4 regions of the Neorhizobium sp. T7_12 genome follow, and region 2 is predicted to be linked to each of the others. Evidence: predicted binding sites of a transcription regulator. Region 2 holds the regulator's gene; each other region holds the start of a gene.

Region 1 (4,416 bases), on a different contig from region 2:
ATCGATGGGACCACCGAGGACCGCCTCGCTGGGAATGGCGAGGCCATCGCGACTGGCGCGATCACCGGGATTGGCGTTGATACGAGAAAGCCCTTCTGCTCTGCAGAGGGGCTTTTTCTCGATGGGAAGGTCGGCGACACGCTTGGCTGAGCCCGGTAGAGCCTGATGCGGGCAATATCCCCTCTCACGCGACAGCGGATTCTGACGGCAGGGGTTGAATTTTAGCTCCTTCTAACGAACAATCACCCCCTTTGGAGCGTTGTACAGTCAGGAGGAAGCGTCATGAAAAAAGATACCAGTCGGCAGGTCAGAATTCCTGGGCCACGCGACCACGACGTCGCCGAACATTGCCGCAAAAACGGAATGCGGCTGGAGGACGAAAAGAAGATGTTAAGGCTTCTGGGAAAGCATGCGCCTGTGCACGAAATCCACTCGAACTCGCCGCCACGACCTCCGCGGTTCCGCTAGGCGACAATCAACGCCCGCAAGCGCTACAGTCCCATTCCCGCCGGTCGCGTCCGATGCACGCCTTTGGGAACGAAGGCGAAATTTTCCGCCAGGCCCAACAGGTCCGCGGCAAGGTGCAGGGTCGAAAGCCACATTTCCGTGCCCTGCAGGCTTCCTGTCTGACCGTCGGCGAAGGCAAAGCCCCCTTTTGCCTGCCACCGGTCCGGTGAACGCAGAATGATGTCCGCAGCCACTGCTTCCGCCTGACCACGCATGAAATCCGTCTGCTTGAGGCACAACCAAAGCGGATGGATCGTATCGAGCAGATTGCAGGCCGTGTAGGTTGGGCCGGAAAAGCCGCGGTTGTTTCGATAATGCGTCATAACGGAATTGATGGCGGCTTCAGGGAAAGGGACCGGGATGCCGAACTGGGCATGGGCTCCGCGTGTGAGGCGATAAAAGCCGTTGACCGGTTGCAGCAGCCCTTGTTCCGCGGTCGGCTTGCCCCACAGTCCGGTCGAACGATCGATATGGGTCGAAAGCCAGCCAAAGAGGATTTCCTTACCCCTGCCGCTCCTGAAATACCGGGCGTTGAAATAGAGTGCTGTGGCGATAGCGTCCACCCGGTCGCCGCACCACCATGCCCGGGTGCTCCAGGGCAACGTCTCCAGCCAATCACAAAACCCAACGGCGTCCATCTCGACGCCCGAGATCGGATAGGATGGATGGGCGCCCAGTATCTCCAGCGCATAACCGACCGCCAGCACGTTATAGAGAGCGAGGGAGTCATCGCGGATGTTCTTCGCAGGATCGGGTGACCGAAACGGATCGGGGAAAAAGCCGGTCGCGGGGTCCTGCAGCGCCTGCAGACGATCGACGATGGCCTTCGCCTCATTCCCGGAAGGCTGCTCTCCAAAGCCGGCGGCGATCTCGATCGCGTCGCATTCATGCCTGACGCTCATGCGTGCCATGCCATCGGCATCCGGCGACAGATAACCGTCGGGCGTCAGATGCCGTTCCCGCACGTCCCGCCACTCGGCTTCCGCTATCCTGCTGATCAGCAGCAACGCCTGCTCTACCTCGGCGCGGCGCGATTTTCCCGCAGTTGCCGTTTCCCCGCGACGGCGCACGACTTTGGCCGGCACTCCCGCTGCGATCGCCAGATCTGGAATGTCCTTGGTGACAACGGCCCCGGCGGCGATAACGGCACCCCTCCCGATCGTCACGCCGTCCAGAATGACCGCATTGGCGCCGATCCAGACATCATCGCCGATCGTAATGCCGAGCGTCTCATGAGGCTGATCGTTGATCGGTATGTCCGGATCGTCGAAGCCATGATTGAAACCGACGATCGAAACGAGCGAGGCAATACGCACGCCGTTTCCGCACCGGACCTTTCCGGAGATGCATGCGTAGGGGTTGACCGAACAATTGGCGCCGATCTCCACATCTCCCCGCACGAGGGCGTGCCCTGCAATCCAGGATCGATCGCCGAGGATCAGAGATGATGTGAAAATGCGGGCGTCGCTTGCGATATAAGCGCTGTCTGCGATTTGCGCCCCGGCGGACCGCGCGAGTTTCTCCTTCAGCCTCTTTTGGGAATCGCTTTGAATATCTGCAGGCCTGCGCTCCCAAGTGAGGAATTGCAGCCTGGCTTCCCGATCCAACTCGGATTCGGAAACGTCTGGATCTGTCCGCATCTCGTCACTCGTTTGCACGCCGGCTTCCATGCTCGAAAAAGGCCGACAGGTCGGAAAACGATGGCCGATGTCATCATACCAATTTTTGACATTTGCCGAGTAGACGAAATACAGCAGACGAATTTAACCGTCCAGCTTTTGTTTTTGACCTCCGCCGGCGCCGATCAATGCCTCTCAAGGTAAATGGAATTCACTCCCGCATTGATATGAGTCCGGATTTGTCATACACGTGTGATGAATACGGCGCAGACGCGTCGCGTCGTTGCAGCGGGGATTGAGCGTGACAACCCAGACCAAGGAGCGGAACAAGGGACCGGGATCGCTGGTGTCACGGGTCGGGGAAAGTCTTCGGACGGCAATCGCCAGCGGTCAATACTTACCCGGCGACAAGCTGCCCAGCGAAGTCGAACTGACGGAAACCCACGGCGTAAGCCGTACGGTGGTCCGCGAAGCGGTCGCGGCGCTCAGATCGGACGGGCTTGTCGAAGTGCGGCAGGGCGCGGGAATTTACGTACTCAGCCAGGATGCGCCGGCCCCTTCCGGCCGGAAAATCGACCGGGCGCGCGTATCGTCCGATCTGGAGGTGCTCGAGGTGCGGGCTCCACTTGAGATCGAGGCTGCCGGTCTGGCGGCGATGCGCCGGTCTCCGGCGCAGGAAGAGGCTATCTTCGATTGTCATCGGCATATTCTGCAATGCATCGAGCAGAATGAATCGATCCGCGAGGCGGATCTTGCGCTGCATTTCGCCATCGCGGACGCCACGAACAATCCGCTGTTCCGGCAGCATTTGGAATTTCACGGTACCGCGGCCATTCCGCAATCGAGGGCGACGCCCGGCGAACGGTCCGGCGAACAGACCGCCTACCGCCGTATGATCCACACGGAACATGAAGCGATCGTCGTGGCGATCTCGGATCGCAACGAGGAGGCGGCGCGCAATGCCATGCGCGACCACCTGAGAGGAAGCCAGATCCGCTACCGGGATGTGCTGAGGGATTTTAAAGCGTTTTCGAGCTGATGCTGCAGCAGGTCGGCCGCATGGCCGGCCCGGCTCTTGGGGCCCAATCCGCGGTGAAATAGCACCGGAGGTTGATCCTGTTTAAAAGGCGGTAAGCGACTGACTTGACTTGCAAACTCGCAAGGAGGGTGGGGCCGTCATCGGCGCCGATCGTGACACCACCCGATCTGCATTTCATTTCAGATCAAGGCTCTACGGTACCGATCATAGGGGGCAAGTTTCGACGCTGTTTCACAGGTGTATTGCATTTGGCGCTACACGTCATTATGTTGCGCCCAAGGAGATAGTCATGGCCACCACCGTCGAACGTAAGGAATATCCGATCTCGATGCGTCTGCCCGAAGCGGACGTTGCGATGATCGATCGAGCCGCTGCCCTGCGCGGCCGGTCGCGCACGGATTTTGTGCGGGACGCAGCCGTGCGCGCCGCCGAAGAGATCGTCATGGAACAGCGGCTGATCCGCATGGGTCCCGAAGGCTTCGCCGATTTCATGGATATCCTGTCCCGTCCGGCCGCTCCGGTTCCCGAGATGGTGGAACTGGCCAAGCGGCCCGCGCCGTGGGAGTCAGGCTACGTCGCGAAGCGGTGAGCCGTGACTTTATCGGCTCCCGAATCTCTCACCGCTGCACATAATGTGTCCGAGTTCTCCTGCGGCAAGCCTACGCTCGATCATTGGCTGAAGACGCGCGCGCTTTCCAATCAGGAAAAGGGTTTCACGGCGGTTCTCGTTGTCCACGAGGCTGGACGCGTCGTTGGGTATTACGGCTTGGCGCCGACGGCCGTCATTGCTTCGATCCTGCCGCGCTCGATACGCACCGGCCAACCGCCCGATCCGGTTCCCTGTCTTCTTCTCGGCCAGCTTGCCACGGACACGGAATGGGCCGGGCACGGCATCGGCACAGGCTTGGTGAAACATGCTCTTGAGCGCTGCGTCCAGGCCGCCGCTCTGATCGGCGGGCGGGCATTGATGGTCAATGCCGTCGATCACGAAGCGGCTCAGTTCTGGCAGCGCCGAGGTTTCATGCCCTCGAAGGACGACCCGCTCGTCCTGTTTCGCTCGATCGCGGCAATCGCCGCATCGCTGGAGGAAGCGCGGCAGCAGGGGCAAGGCGCATAACCTGAAGTCTTCACAATTCAAGCAACTCGGCAAAAGCCATAAAGAACGCATTTGGTAATGGACCACGAAGACCACGTTCTCGTTTCAAAACATTCTGAATATCGGAAAGCTCTCCGAGACGTCCAACCATACAC
Region 2 (4,416 bases):
GCGGCTGATCTCTACCCGACAGAAACTCAGCGTTTCATCCAGTCGTGGAATGAGATAGCGCCACCTTCGCTCGCACCCTAGGTAAAGTTCAGGGAATGCGTGAAGCCATGCACGGCCTCTGTCTGCCTTCTTGCGGGGGGAATTTCTAGCACTTAGCTTCAGCTAAGCATTTGAAATTCCAAGAGAGAGGGTTCAACGCCGGCGCCAACAGCAAATCCCCTCACCTGAAAAATCTGGCACTTAGCTGACGCTAAGTACCGATTTTTCTTCCTCTCCCGCAGGGGGAGAGGTAACCCGCGGCACTGTCGCACCACAGCGAGGCAAGCGCGGCAGCAAGCGTGGCACCACTACCTCTCCCCTGGCGGGAGAGGCTACAAAATCATGATCTTAGCGCCAGCTAAGTCATAGATTTTGTTGGTTAGGGGGTCCGCCGACCGATCGGCAGATTCACTCCCCACCGTTCCTCAGCTCCGCCAGAATGGTCAGCACCGCGCCATCGAGATTCGTCACCACCTCGTCGTTCCAGAAGCGCAGGATGCGAAAGCCCTGGCTTTGGAAATATGCATCCCGGACTTCGTCGGATATGCTCCCGGCGTGTTGTCCGCCATCCACCTCGATGATCAACCGCCCTTCGAAGCAGACGAAATCGAGGATATAACCGTCCAGCGGAACCTGACGCTTGAACTTGAAGCCGCCGATCTGCCGGTTGCGGGCGGCCTGCCACAGGATATTTTCCGCCTTGGTGGAATCCAACCGCATGGCTCTCGCAAACCGTCGATGTCGATCCGGAATGTCGCGGCGCATCACAATCCCCGATGGTGTCCATGCATTTACGCACGGAGACGAAGGGTACGGCAAGAGCGCGGCAGGCGCCCTATCTCCCCCCTGGCGGGGGAGAATGGAATTTCAACATCTTAGCTTCAGCTAAGTGTTAGAAATTCCAAGAGAGGGGATCCAACGCCGGTGCCAACAGCAAACCCGCCAGCTTCCATGGCTATGATCCGTCGGCGGCATGAGACGGTCAGGGTAAAGGTGAGCCTCGAGGCCAATGGGGGCGTCAGAAATCGCCCAATGCGTATCCGGCGCCGCGCACGGTCCGGATCACGTTGTCGGACTTGCCAAGGCTGATGACTTTGCGAAGCCGGCCTATATGGACGTCGATCGCGCGCTCATCGACGGTCGTGTCGTCGCCCCACAGGGATGCCTTGAGCTCCGAGCGGGAATAGACCTTGCCTGGGGTGCGCATCAGGAATTCAAGAAGCTTGAACTCCTTCGGCCCGAGCTTGACCTCACGTTTCTGCCGGTGAACCCGATGGGCCTCCCGGTCGAGCGTGAGATCGCCGACCTTGAGCATGTGGTCCAAGAGGGCGGGATTGACGCGCCTCAGCAGGTTTTTCACACGGACGACGAGCTCGACCGGGGAAAATGGCTTCATGAGGCAATCGTCGGCACCCGCCGCAAGGGCGATGAGGTGAAGGCCCTCGCCACCCGACGGCACGAGGAGGATGATCGGAAGGCGCGATAACACAGGGTCGAGACGCACCTCGCGGCAGACCTCGAGACCTCGCACGCCCGGAAGATCCGAACTCATGACCAGGATATCCGGCGGAACGGCTTTCAGGCGATCTGAGATCTCGGCTCCACTTGCCAGCATCGATACGACGAAGCTGTCGGCCACGAGGGCTTTCTGCAATATCAGACGGAACGACTCGTCGTCGTCGACCAACAGGACCCGCGCGCTCATCTCGTGGCCACCAACTATGTTTCCATGGAGTATCCGGCACCGCGGACGGTGCGGATGACATCCTGCATGTTGGAGAAGTTGAGTGCCTTGCGAAGTCTTCCCACATGGACGTCGACCGTACGCTCGTCGACATAGATGTCGTGGCCCCAGACGCCGTCCAGAAGCTGCGAGCGGGAGAAGACCCGCCCTGGCGCTGCCATCAGGAATTCGAGCAGGCGGAATTCGGTCGGGCCAAGGCGCACTTCGCGGCTCTTGCGGTGAACGCGATGGGTTTCCCGATCGAGTTCGATATCGCCGCAGCGGAGAACGCTGGAGAGCACCTCGGGCCGGGCCCGGCGCAGCATGGCCTTGACGCGGGCCATCAGTTCCGGCGTCGAGAAGGGTTTTACCACATAGTCGTCGGCGCCGGTGGCGAGGCCGCGAACACGTTCGCTCTCCTCGCCGCGGGCCGTCAGCATGATGATCGGCAGGCGCTCGGTTTCCGGGCGCATGCGCAGCCGGCGGCAGAGTTCGATGCCGGAAACGCCTGGCAGCATCCAGTCCAGGATCAGAAGGTCGGGTACCCGCTCCTGAAGCCGAATTTCGGCTTCGTCGCCCCGCAAAACGGTATCGACCTCATAACCCTCGGCTTCCAGATTGTAACGAAGAAGCACGCTCAGCGCTTCTTCGTCTTCTACGACAGCGATTTTCGGCAGCATTCTTGGCCTGCTCCGTCAGTTCTATTCAGTGATCGCGCCGAGCGTGTTCGACGAGTCGTCCTTCGGACGATCGCCTTCCGGCTGGGCGCCCGTCGTCATGTAGTAGATGGTCTCGGCGATATTGGTGGCGTGGTCGCCGATACGCTCGATGTTCTTGGCGCAGAACAGAAGATGCGTGCAGGTGGTGATGTTGCGCGGATCCTCCATCATGTAGGTGAGGAGTTCGCGGAACAGCGAGGTGTACATCGCGTCGATTTCCTCGTCGCGGCTGCGGATCGCCTCGGCCTTTTCCGCCGAACGCGTCGCGTAGACGTCGAGGACGTCCTTGAGCTGCACGAGGGCGAGATCGGAGAGATGTTCGAGGCCGCGGGCGAGCTTGCGCGGAACGCCGGTGCCCTGAACCGCGATGACGCGCTTGGCGGTGTTCTTGCCAAGGTCGCCGACGCGCTCGAGATCGGAGGCGATGCGCAGCGAACCGACGATCTCGCGAAGGTCGGCTGCAACCGGCTGGCGGCGGGCGATCGTGATGATCGCCTTGTCGCCGATCTCGCGCTCGGCGTGATCGAGGATCACGTCGTCGGAGATGACCTTCTGCGCGAGTGCGGCGTCGGAATTGACCAGCGCCCGCACGGCGTCCGAGCACATCTGCTCGGCGAGGCCGCCCATTTCGGAAATGCGGCGGCTCAGGTATTTCAGTTCGTCGTCATAAGCCGACAGGATATGGGTCGATGCCATCTTCTAGTCCTCAAAATTGATTTTCAGGCGGCACAATCGGCTGGATCAGCCGAAGCGGCCCATGATGTAATCCTGGGTGCGCTGATCGTCGGGATTGGTGAACATCTTGTCGGTGTCGTTCTCCTCGACGAGCTGGCCGAGATGGAACATGGCGGTACGCTGCGACACGCGGGCAGCCTGCTGCATCGAGTGCGTCACGATCACGATCGTGTAGTTGGCACGCAGTTCATGGATGAGTTCTTCGACCTTGGCGGTCGCGATCGGGTCGAGAGCCGAACAGGGTTCGTCCATGAGGATGACTTCCGGCGACACGGCGATCGCACGGGCGATGCACAGACGCTGCTGCTGGCCGCCGGAGAGGCCCGTGCCGGATTCGTGCAGGCGATCCTTGACTTCGCCCCAGAGGCCGGCGCGCTGCAGGCTCGCCTCGACGATCTGGTCCATGTCGGCCTTGTTCTTGGAAAGGCCGTGGATGCGCGGACCGTAGGAAATGTTCTCGTAGATGGTCTTCGGGAACGGGTTCGGCTTCTGGAACACCATGCCGACGCGGGCGCGAAGTTCCACGACGTCGATGTTATTGTCGTAGATATCGTCCGTGTCGAGGGTGATCTTGCCGGTGACGCGGCAATTCTCGATCGTGTCGTTCATGCGGTTGAGGCAGCGCAGGAAGGTGGACTTGCCGCAGCCGGAAGGACCGATGAGAGCCGTCACAGTGTTTTCGCGAACGTTGAGGTTCACGTCGAAAAGCGCACGCTTTTCGCCGTAGTAAACCGAAACGTCCTTGCCGATCATCTTGTGGGAAGCATCGCTCATCTTTTGGTCCAGCGCCTTTTCTACTGCCGATTCTGACATCATATTCATTGTCATACTCCTTCTACCAGCGCCGCTCGAAGCGACGCCGCAAGAGAATTGCGCCAACATTCATTAGGATGAGGAACAGGAGCAGGATGATGATTGCTCCCGAGGTACGCTCGACGAACGCGCGCTCCGCTTCGTTCGCCCACATGTAGATCTGGACCGGCAGCGCCGTCGACGGGTCGAGCGGCGTGGTCGGATAGTTGGCGACGAAGGCCACCATGCCGATCAGCAGCAGCGGCGCGGTTTCGCCAAGTGCGTGGGCCAGGCCGATGATGGTGCCCGTCAGGATGCCCGGCATGGCAAGCGGCAGGACATGGTGGAAGATCGTCTGCATCTTCGATGCGCCGAGCCCGAGGGCGGCCGCCCGGATCGATGGCGGCA
Region 3 (4,416 bases), 180 kb from region 2:
CGAAGCTGGCCGATACGGTCGCTTCGCATCTGTCTATCAAGATTACCGAAAAGCAGGAAATGCTGGAAACGGTTTCCGTCAAGCTGCGCCTCGAAAAGGCGCTCGGCTTCATGGAAGGCGAGATCTCAGTCCTTCAGGTGGAAAAGCGTATCCGCTCGCGTGTAAAACGCCAGATGGAGAAGACCCAGCGCGAGTACTACCTCAACGAACAGATGAAGGCGATCCAGAAGGAGCTCGGCGACGGCGAGGAAGGCCGCGACGAGATGGCCGAACTGGAAGAGCGCATCGCCAAGACCAAGCTGTCCAAGGAAGCCAAGGAAAAGGCCGATGCCGAGCTGAAGAAGCTCAAGCAGATGAGCCCGATGTCGGCGGAAGCCACCGTCGTGCGCAACTATCTCGACTGGCTGCTCGGCATTCCGTGGGCCAAGAAGTCGAAGGTCAAGGCCGACCTCAACAATGCCGAGAAGATCCTCGAAGCGGATCACTTCGGCCTCGACAAGGTCAAGGAACGCATCGTCGAATATCTCGCTGTGCAGGCCCGTGCGACCAAGCTCAAGGGTCCGATCCTGTGCCTCGTCGGCCCTCCGGGCGTCGGCAAGACCTCGCTCGCCCAGTCGATCGCCAAGGCGACCGGCCGCGAATACGTGCGCATGGCTCTCGGTGGCGTCCGTGACGAAGCCGAAATCCGCGGTCACCGCCGCACCTATATCGGCTCGATGCCCGGCAAGGTCATCCAGTCGATGAAGAAGGCCAAGAAGTCCAACCCGCTCTTCCTGCTCGACGAAATCGACAAGATGGGCATGGATTTCCGCGGCGACCCGTCTTCGGCCCTGCTCGAAGTGCTGGATCCGGCGCAGAACTCGACCTTCATGGACCACTACCTGGAAGTCGAATACGACCTGTCCGACGTGATGTTCATCACCACGGCGAACACGCTGAACATCCCGGCTCCGCTGATGGACCGTATGGAAATCATCCGTATCGCCGGTTACACCGAGGATGAGAAGCGCGAGATCGCCAAGCGTCACCTTCTGCCGAAGGCGATCAAGGAACATGCCCTGCAGCCGAACGAATTCTCGGTCACCGACGATGCCCTGATGGCGATCAGCCAGCAGTACACGCGGGAAGCCGGCGTTCGTAGCTACGAGCGTGAGCTGATGAAGCTCGCCCGCAAGGCGGTCACCGAGATCATCAAGGGCAAGACCAAGTCGGTTGCGATCACCGCGGCCAACATCTCCGACTACCTCGGCGTTCCGCGCTTCCGCCATGGCGAAGCCGAGGGCGAGGATCAGGTCGGCGTGGTCACGGGTCTCGCATGGACCGAAGTCGGTGGCGAGCTGCTGACGATCGAAGGCGTGATGATGCCGGGCAAGGGCCGCATGACGGTCACCGGCAACCTCAAGGAAGTCATGAAGGAATCCATCTCGGCGGCGGCATCCTATGTCCGCAGCAGGGCCGTGGATTTCGGCATCGAACCGCCGCGCTTCGACAAGTCGGACATCCACGTCCACGTTCCGGAAGGTGCCACCCCGAAGGACGGCCCGTCCGCCGGTGTCGGCATGGCAACCGCGATCGTCTCGATCATGACCGGCATTCCGGTTCGCAAGGACGTGGCGATGACCGGCGAGATCACCCTTCGCGGCCGTGTGCTGCCAATCGGCGGCCTCAAGGAAAAGCTGCTTGCCGCCCTTCGCGGCAACATCAAGACCGTTCTCATCCCGGAAGAAAACGCCAAGGATTTGGCCGAAATTCCGGACAACGTGAAGAACAACATGGAGATCATTCCGGTTTCCCGCATGGGTGAGGTGATCCGTCACGCGCTCGTCCGTCAGCCGGAAGCGATCGAATGGGATGGTACGGTGGAAACGCCGCTGATCACCACGGTCGAAGGCGTGGACGACGCAGGCGTTGCCGTCGCACACTGATCGATAGCCTTTTGGTTATGCCAAATTGGCACCAGCAATGAAAAAAGCCGGCAAAACGCCGGCTTTTTTTGTGAAAAATAACGCGGACCCCTTGTTTTTCAGGCGATTGCGGAGCTTTTGGGTTGCCACGGGCGGGCGCCTGACTATTGTCTGCCCCGATTACATGAGTCGTTCCAAAACCGTTTGAAAGGGGTGGAAACATGAATAAGAATGAGTTGGTATCCGCAGTGGCCGAGAAGGCCGGCCTCTCTAAGGCTGATGCCGCATCCGCTGTAGACGCCGTTTTTGAGACCGTACAGGCTGAACTGAAGAAGGGCGGCGATATCCGTCTTGCCGGTTTCGGCAGCTTCTCCGTTTCCCGTCGCGAAGCGTCCAAGGGTCGTAATCCTTCGACCGGCGCCGAAGTCGACATCCCGGCACGTAACGTGCCGAAGTTCTCGGCCGGCAAGGGCCTGAAGGACGCAGTCAACAGCTAACGCGCTGCCTTTAAGGCATCCTGTTACAGTCTCGCATTTGAAAAGGCCCGGGTTTTCCCGGGCCTTTTTTACGAATTGCTAATCTCCACCGGCCAGGACGCCGGATGCGAAAACTGTCATCTGCCTGTCACGACCGTGGCTCACAAGCCACCTGTGTTTCATGGACAGGAGGGCTTCCCATGACGTTTTCACTTCGTGCCGCGTTGACCGCAGCACTTCTTGCTTCGGTCGCCGTGCCGGCGAGCGCCGAGCAGGTTTTCAACCGCATCGCATCTTTCCCTGTCGCAGCCAATCTTCCCGCTGACAAGGACAAGCTGAGCGTCAGCTCGGCTGAAATCGTCACCGCCAGCGAAGACGGCATGACGCTCATCTATACCGATAGCCCGCTCGGCGCGATCGGCTTCATCGACATCACCGACCCAAAGGCCCCGAAGGCGCTCGGCGCGCTCACCTTCAAGGGCGAGCCGACCTCGGTTGCCTCGGTCGGCAAGAAGGTTCTCGCCGCCGTCAACACCGGCGAAAGCAAGCAGAAGCCGACCGGCATCCTCGCCGTCGTCGACATTGCGACGAAGAAGGTCGACCTGACCTGCGATCTCGGCGGCCAGCCGGATTCGATCGCCGTCTCCAAGGACAAGACCTTTGCCGCGATCGCCATCGAGAACGAGCGCGACGAGGACGTCAACGATGGTGCCCTCCCGCAGATGCCGGCCGGCGACCTGGTGATCGTCTCCCTGAAGGACGGCACCGCCGACTGCGCCTCGATCAAACACGTGACGCTGACCGGCCTTGCCGGTGTCGCGCCGGAAGATCCGGAGCCGGAATTCGTCGCCATCAACGACAATGGCGAAATTGCCCTGACAATGCAGGAGAACAACGAGATCGTCATCATCGACGGCAAGACCGGCCAGGTCACCGGCCACTTCTCCGCCGGCAAGGCCGATCTCGAAGGCATCGACAACAAGACCGACGGCCAGCTGTCCTTTACGGCCAAGGCTTCGGCGTTGCGCGAGCCTGACGCCGTCAAGTGGCTCGACAACAACCGCCTCGTGGTCGCCAACGAAGGTGACTGGAAGGGCGGCTCGCGCGGCTTCACCATCTTCGACCGCACCGGCAAGGTTCTCTACGAATCAGGCGCCTCGCTGGAGCGCGCGGTTGCCCGCCTCGGCCATTTCCCGGAAAAGCGCGCGCGCTCGAAGGGCATCGAGGTCGAAGGCATGGAAGCCGCGACCTTCAACGGCCAGAAGTATCTCTTCCTGCTCGCCGAACGCGCCTCTGTCGTCGCCGTCTACAAGGACACCGGCGCCGAGCCGCAGCTCATGCAGATCCTGCCCTCGGGCATCTCGCCGGAAGGCGCCGTCGCCGTTCCGGGCCGCAACCTTTTTGCGACCGCCAATGAAGTCGATCTCGGCAAGGACGGCGGCGCCCGTTCGCATGTGATGATCTACGCCCTGGAAGAAGGCGTGGCCAGCTATCCGAAGCTCGTCTCCAAGGACATCGACGGCAACGTGCTCGGCTGGGGCGCGCTCTCGGGTCTGGTCGGCGACGCCCAGAAGGACGGCGTCCTCTATGCCGTCAGCGACTCGGTCTACACCATGCAGCCGTCGATCTTCACCATCGACACCACCAGGAAGCCCGCCGAAATCACCGGCGTCCTGCGCATCACCCGCGGCGGCCAGCCGGCTCAGAAACTCGACATCGAAGGCATCGCGCTCGACGGCAAGGGCGGTTTCTGGCTGGCGTCGGAAGGCGACTCCGCCAAGCTGACCGGCCATGGCCTCTACAACGTCGACGCCAAGGGCGAGATCAAGGCCGAGATCGGCCTTCCCGCAGACCTGCTCGCTGGCGAGACCCGCTTCGGTTTCGAAGGCGTGACGACGGTCGGGTCAGGCGACGACATGGTCCTGTGGATGGCGATGCAGCGCGAGTGGAAGGATGACCCGAAGGGCACCGTCAAGCTCGTCTCCTACAAGCCGAAGTCCAAGGAATGGGGCGCCGTGCGCTACCCGCTCGACAAG
Region 4 (4,416 bases), on a different contig from region 2:
AGCGCCTGCCGTTCCGCATCGATCTCCGGCCAGCGGGCAAGCGCCCGGTCGATCTCGTCGCGCTGCATCGGGTAAAGCTCGAACGAGGTGAAATGAAGCTTCGCGCCTGCGGATCGAAAAAGCTTCCACTGCCGCCATGTTTCGCAGAAGTTCAGCCCGGTGCCGAAACCCAGTTCGCCGATCCGGAAAGTCCGGTGCCTTTCCCAGCGCTCCGGCAGGCCCCAGCGCTCAGGCAGGCCATTGCCGGCCAGAAACGTGTGGCCGCATTCCAGCCGACCGTCGGTGCGGCAATAAAAGTGATCGCCAAACTTTTGCGAATAGGGCATATCGCCGTCATGCCAGTCCAGGGTCTGGCTTTCGGTCACACGAATTTCAGGATCACGGTCGCTCATGGGACATGCGGATAATCCTGCCGGCTCCGGCGGTCAATCTCATGTCCTTCCGCCATCCGCCGATCTCGTCATCCTGGGCGGCGGCATCATGGGCCTCTGGGCGGCGGTCAAGGCGGAGCGGCTCGGTATCAGTACCCTGCTTGTCGATGCTGGCCCGCTGGGGCAGGGGGCGAGCGGCGGGCTGCTCGGCGCCCTGATGCCGCACATGCCGGACAAGTGGAACGACAAGAAACAGTTCCAGTTCGATGCGCTTCTGTCGCTGGAAGACGAGATCATAGAGCTCGAAGCCGAGACCGGCGTCACCTGCGGCTACCGCCGCTCCGGCCGACTGATCCCGCTGCCGAAGCCGCACTTACGGAAGATCGCGCTCGGGCACTCGGCCGATGCGGAAGCCTGCTGGCGGCGCGGCGACCGCCGTTTCCATTGGCATGTGCTCGACCGTCCCCCGCAAAAAGGGTGGCCGGATGCCTCATTCGCAGCTGCCGGACTGGTGCATGACACGTTTGCCGCCCGGGTTTCGCCGCGTGGCCTCGTCTCGGCGCTCGTCGCTTATCTGCGGACGGCCAGCAACGTTCGGATCGTCGAAGGCGTGGAGGCGGAGGCGATCGACGCCGCAGGATATAGGATTATATTCCGTAACGGCGAAACCGTCGCCTTTGGCCACTGTATCGTCTCGACAGGCCACGGATCTTTTTCGCTGCTCCATGGCATTTCAGCGCCGCTGAAGCGCCCGATCGGCCAGGCGGTCAAGGGGCAGGCAGCGCTCCTCAAGGCAGACATCGATCCCGCCCTGCCGGTGATCTTCCTGAACGGCCTTTACGTGGTCGCCCATGAGGGCGGTCACGTCGCTGTCGGCAGCACCAGCGAGGATGTGTTCGACGACCCGTTCTCGACCGATTCCCAGCTGGATGAGCTGATCGCGCGCGCCCGGGCGCTGGTGCCGGCCTTGGCCCAGGCCCCGGTCGTCGAACGCTGGGCGGGATTGCGGCCGAAGGCGATCGACCGCGATCCCATGGTCGGCGCGCATCCCGATCACGCCCGAGTGATCGCGCTCACAGGCGGTTTCAAGGTGAGCTTCGGTATCGCGCACAGGTTGGCCGATGCTGCCCTCAACGCCCTGAACGGCCGGGAAATGCGGCTTCCAGCGTCGTTCACGCTCGCCAATCACCTTGCCGTCGCCTCGCGTTAAACGCGAACTTTCGGTTCCTCGCGTCGTTATTCTGTCACGCAAATCACTTAACCCCCACGGCAGGGATTGTTGAGCAATGCGTAAAACACGGGGTTGCTGAAAAAGGACGTTCAGAAGGTGACGCATGCGCTATGCCATTCATTTCACGCCTCCGGCGCATGATCCGCTGACGCTTGCCGCGGCCCAGTGGCTCGGTCGCAATGCCTTTTCGGGCGAGGCGATGGAGCCGCCGGCAATCCGCGGTATCGGCATCCACGACATTGCCTTCAATACCGCGCTGCCGCGGCGCTACGGTTTCCACGCGACGCTGAAGGCGCCGTTCCGGCTGGCGCCCGACGTCACCGAACCGATGCTGCTGCGCCACCTGATGCGCTTTGCCGGCACCCACAGCCCGTTCGAACTGCCGAAGCTCGAAGTCGTCCGGCTCGGCAATTTCTTCGGCCTCGCGCCGATTGTCCCGTGCGATACGGCCCGGTTCCTGGCCGCTTCCGTGGTCCAGGAGTTCGACAATTTCCGTACGCCGCTGTCGGAAGCCGAGCTGGAGCGCAGCGATTCAGGCGATCTCTCGGCGCCGCAATTCGCCAACCTGTATCGCTGGGGCCACCCTTACGTGATGGACGAGTTTCGTTTCCACATGACCCTGACCGGTCCGCTGTCGCCGATCGAGATGCCGCGTTTCGAAATTGCGCTGCGCGATTATTTCGAGCCCTATCTGAAAAAGCCGGTCGAGATCGCCAACCTGGCGCTGTTCATCGAGGAGGAGCCCGGCGCGCCCTTCCAGGTGCACTCACTGCACCCGATGGGACGAGTGGCGGCACGCAAGACCGCCTGAGATTTTGGGTGCCGGCGGCGCACTTTTGTTCAAGAGCAACCGCGCTGTCATCTGCTATATTCTCCCCATGGAGAATATCTCGCAGGAACAGGCCACCGACCACATGCCGCTGATGCCGGCAGAGGTGACCCGTTTCTGGCGCGACGATCGCTTCGGCGGCATGGAATGCCTGCGCGCGACATTCCTCACCCACGAATTTGCGCCGCATGCGCATGATACGTTCAGCATCGGTGCGATCGAGCAAGGCATGCAGGTCTGCACCATCAAGGGCAGCCGCGAAAGCGCCGGGCCGGGCGGGCTCTACCTGATCAATCCGGGCGAGACACACGACGGGGCGCCGCGGGGTGGCGGTTATCGCTACCGGATGATCTATCCGGATGTCGCACTGCTCCGCGAGATCCTCGAAGACGTCACCGGCAAACCCTTCCGGGGCACGCCCGCCTTCGGCATCCAGCTTCTCCACGACCAGGCGCTTGCCAACGCTTTCCACGAGGCGCACCGGACGCTGGAGGAGGGCTCCGGCGCGCTCGAAGCCAGCCAGGCGATGTTCCTGGTGCTCGACGCAATGTTCCGTCGCCACGGCAGCTCGATCATCGTGCCGGCCGATTCGACCGAGCGCACCGCCGTGCGCCAGGCCCGCGACTACCTCACCGAGCATTTTGCTTCCGATGTCGGGCTGGAGGAACTCGCGACCGTCGCAGGTCTTAGCCGCGCCCACCTCATCCGCGCGTTCCGCAAGGAGTTCCACATTACCCCGCATTCCTTCCTGACCGATATCCGCATCCGCGCGGCCCGCAAGCGGTTGAGGGAAGGCGGCCAGCCGGCCGAGATCGCGCTCGAATGCGGTTTTGCCGACCAGGCCCATTTCACCCGCCACTTCAAGGCTCGCACCGGACTGACGCCTGGGCAATACCGGGCTCGCTGATCACTTTCGTTCAAGACGGTAGATGCTGCGCGCTCTAAGCCTCCCCCTCATCCGCCTGCCGGCACCTTCTCCCCGAGGGGAGAAGAGACCCGCCGGGCCCTTGCTATTCCCTCCTCTCCCCTCGGGGAGAGGGTGGCCGAGCGAAGCGGAGGCCGGGTGAGGGAGCGACGTGCTCTGACATCAGATCAAGGTTATTGGATGAACAACGATACGAAACTGCAAGACTTCCTCGGCGGCATGCGGGCGATCTCGCCGCTGATCGCCGCGGTCATCCCGATCGGCCTTGTTTTCGGGGCGGTGGCGGCGACAAAAGGACTGTCGCCGGCGGAAGCCGGCCTGATGAGCGCGCTCGTCTTTGCCGGCGGCTCGCAATTCGTGGCGATGGATATCTGGACCCATCCGGCCTCCTGGACGGGTATCGGTTTTGCAGCCCTTCTGGTCAACATTCGCCACGTGCTGATGAGCGCCTCGCTCGGCACAAGGATGGAGGCTTTCAGCCAGCCGGCGCGCTATCTCTCGATGCTGTTCCTCGCCGACGAAATCTGGGCGATGGCGGAGTTCCGGGCCAAGGTGGCGCGGCTGACGCCCGCCTGGTTCGCCGGCCTCGCCATGCCCTTCTATCTCGCCTGGGTGCTCTCGGGGTTGGCTGGTGCCGCGCTCGGTGCCTTTCTCGGCGACCCGGTGGTGCTCGGGCTCGACTTCGCCTTCCCGGCCGTCTTCATCGTGCTGGTCATGGGCTTCTGGAAGGGACCGGAAACCGGGGCCGTGCTGCTGGCGAGCGGCGCCGCCGCCGTTGCCACCCAACATTTCGTGCCGGGCGTCTGGTATATCGCCGCCGGCGCCGTCGCCGGCCTTGCCGCCGCCCTGGTAACCGGCAAAACCCGGGACGTCGAGGTGACGCCATGACTGTCGATGTCGCCACGCTTATCGCCATCCTCGCCATGGCGGCTGCGACAGCGCTCACCCGGTTGAGCGGCCTCGTGCTCATCCGCCACATTTCCCTTGAAGGCAGTCGCCGCAAGGCGATCGAATCGATTCCGCCCGCCGTGCTAATGGCCGTCGTCGCGCCGACTGCGTT

What was found. The regulator PhoB, encoded in region 2, activates phosphate uptake and scavenging genes when phosphate is short. The targets are predictions, from matches to a motif close to TGTCATNNANCTGTCAT.
Region 1: the regulator PhoB is predicted to act here: its motif matches at 2,367-2,383, upstream of C5J26_RS09730 (DapH/DapD/GlmU-related protein).
Region 3: the regulator PhoB is predicted to act here: its motif matches at 2,516-2,532, upstream of C5J26_RS05950 (esterase-like activity of phytase family protein).
Region 4: the regulator PhoB is predicted to act here: its motif matches at 1,603-1,619, upstream of C5J26_RS02645 (DUF1045 domain-containing protein).

What each region holds. Positions count from the first base shown of each region.
Region 1 covers NZ_PVBK01000003.1:154,217-158,632, forward strand. Annotated here, with positions in the region: gene C5J26_RS33635 (GCG_CRPN prefix-to-repeats domain-containing protein) at 1-80, shown strand, start outside; gene C5J26_RS09725 (hypothetical protein) at 283-468, shown strand; gene C5J26_RS09730 (DapH/DapD/GlmU-related protein) at 492-2,147, opposite strand; gene C5J26_RS09735 (FadR/GntR family transcriptional regulator) at 2,428-3,165, shown strand; gene C5J26_RS09740 (DUF1778 domain-containing protein) at 3,455-3,754, shown strand; gene C5J26_RS09745 (GNAT family N-acetyltransferase) at 3,758-4,282, shown strand.
Region 2 covers NZ_PVBK01000002.1:188,988-193,403, reverse strand. Annotated here, with positions in the region: gene C5J26_RS06895 (hypothetical protein) at 1-81, shown strand, start outside; gene C5J26_RS06890 (endonuclease domain-containing protein) at 448-804, opposite strand; gene C5J26_RS06885 (winged helix-turn-helix domain-containing protein) at 1,058-1,744, opposite strand; gene phoB (phosphate regulon transcriptional regulator PhoB) at 1,759-2,442, opposite strand; gene phoU (phosphate signaling complex protein PhoU) at 2,464-3,177, opposite strand; gene pstB (phosphate ABC transporter ATP-binding protein PstB) at 3,223-4,038, opposite strand; gene pstA (phosphate ABC transporter permease PstA) at 4,052-4,416, opposite strand, start outside.
Region 3 covers NZ_PVBK01000002.1:12,201-16,616, forward strand. Annotated here, with positions in the region: gene lon (endopeptidase La) at 1-1,925, shown strand, start outside; gene hupB (DNA-binding protein HupB) at 2,126-2,401, shown strand; gene C5J26_RS05950 (esterase-like activity of phytase family protein) at 2,581-4,416, shown strand, end outside.
Region 4 covers NZ_PVBK01000001.1:533,867-538,282, forward strand. Annotated here, with positions in the region: gene mnmD (tRNA (5-methylaminomethyl-2-thiouridine)(34)-methyltransferase MnmD) at 1-392, opposite strand, end outside; gene C5J26_RS02640 (FAD-binding oxidoreductase) at 391-1,581, shown strand; gene C5J26_RS02645 (DUF1045 domain-containing protein) at 1,706-2,413, shown strand; gene C5J26_RS02650 (AraC family transcriptional regulator) at 2,481-3,338, shown strand; gene C5J26_RS02655 (AzlC family ABC transporter permease) at 3,537-4,244, shown strand; gene C5J26_RS02660 (AzlD family protein) at 4,241-4,416, shown strand, end outside.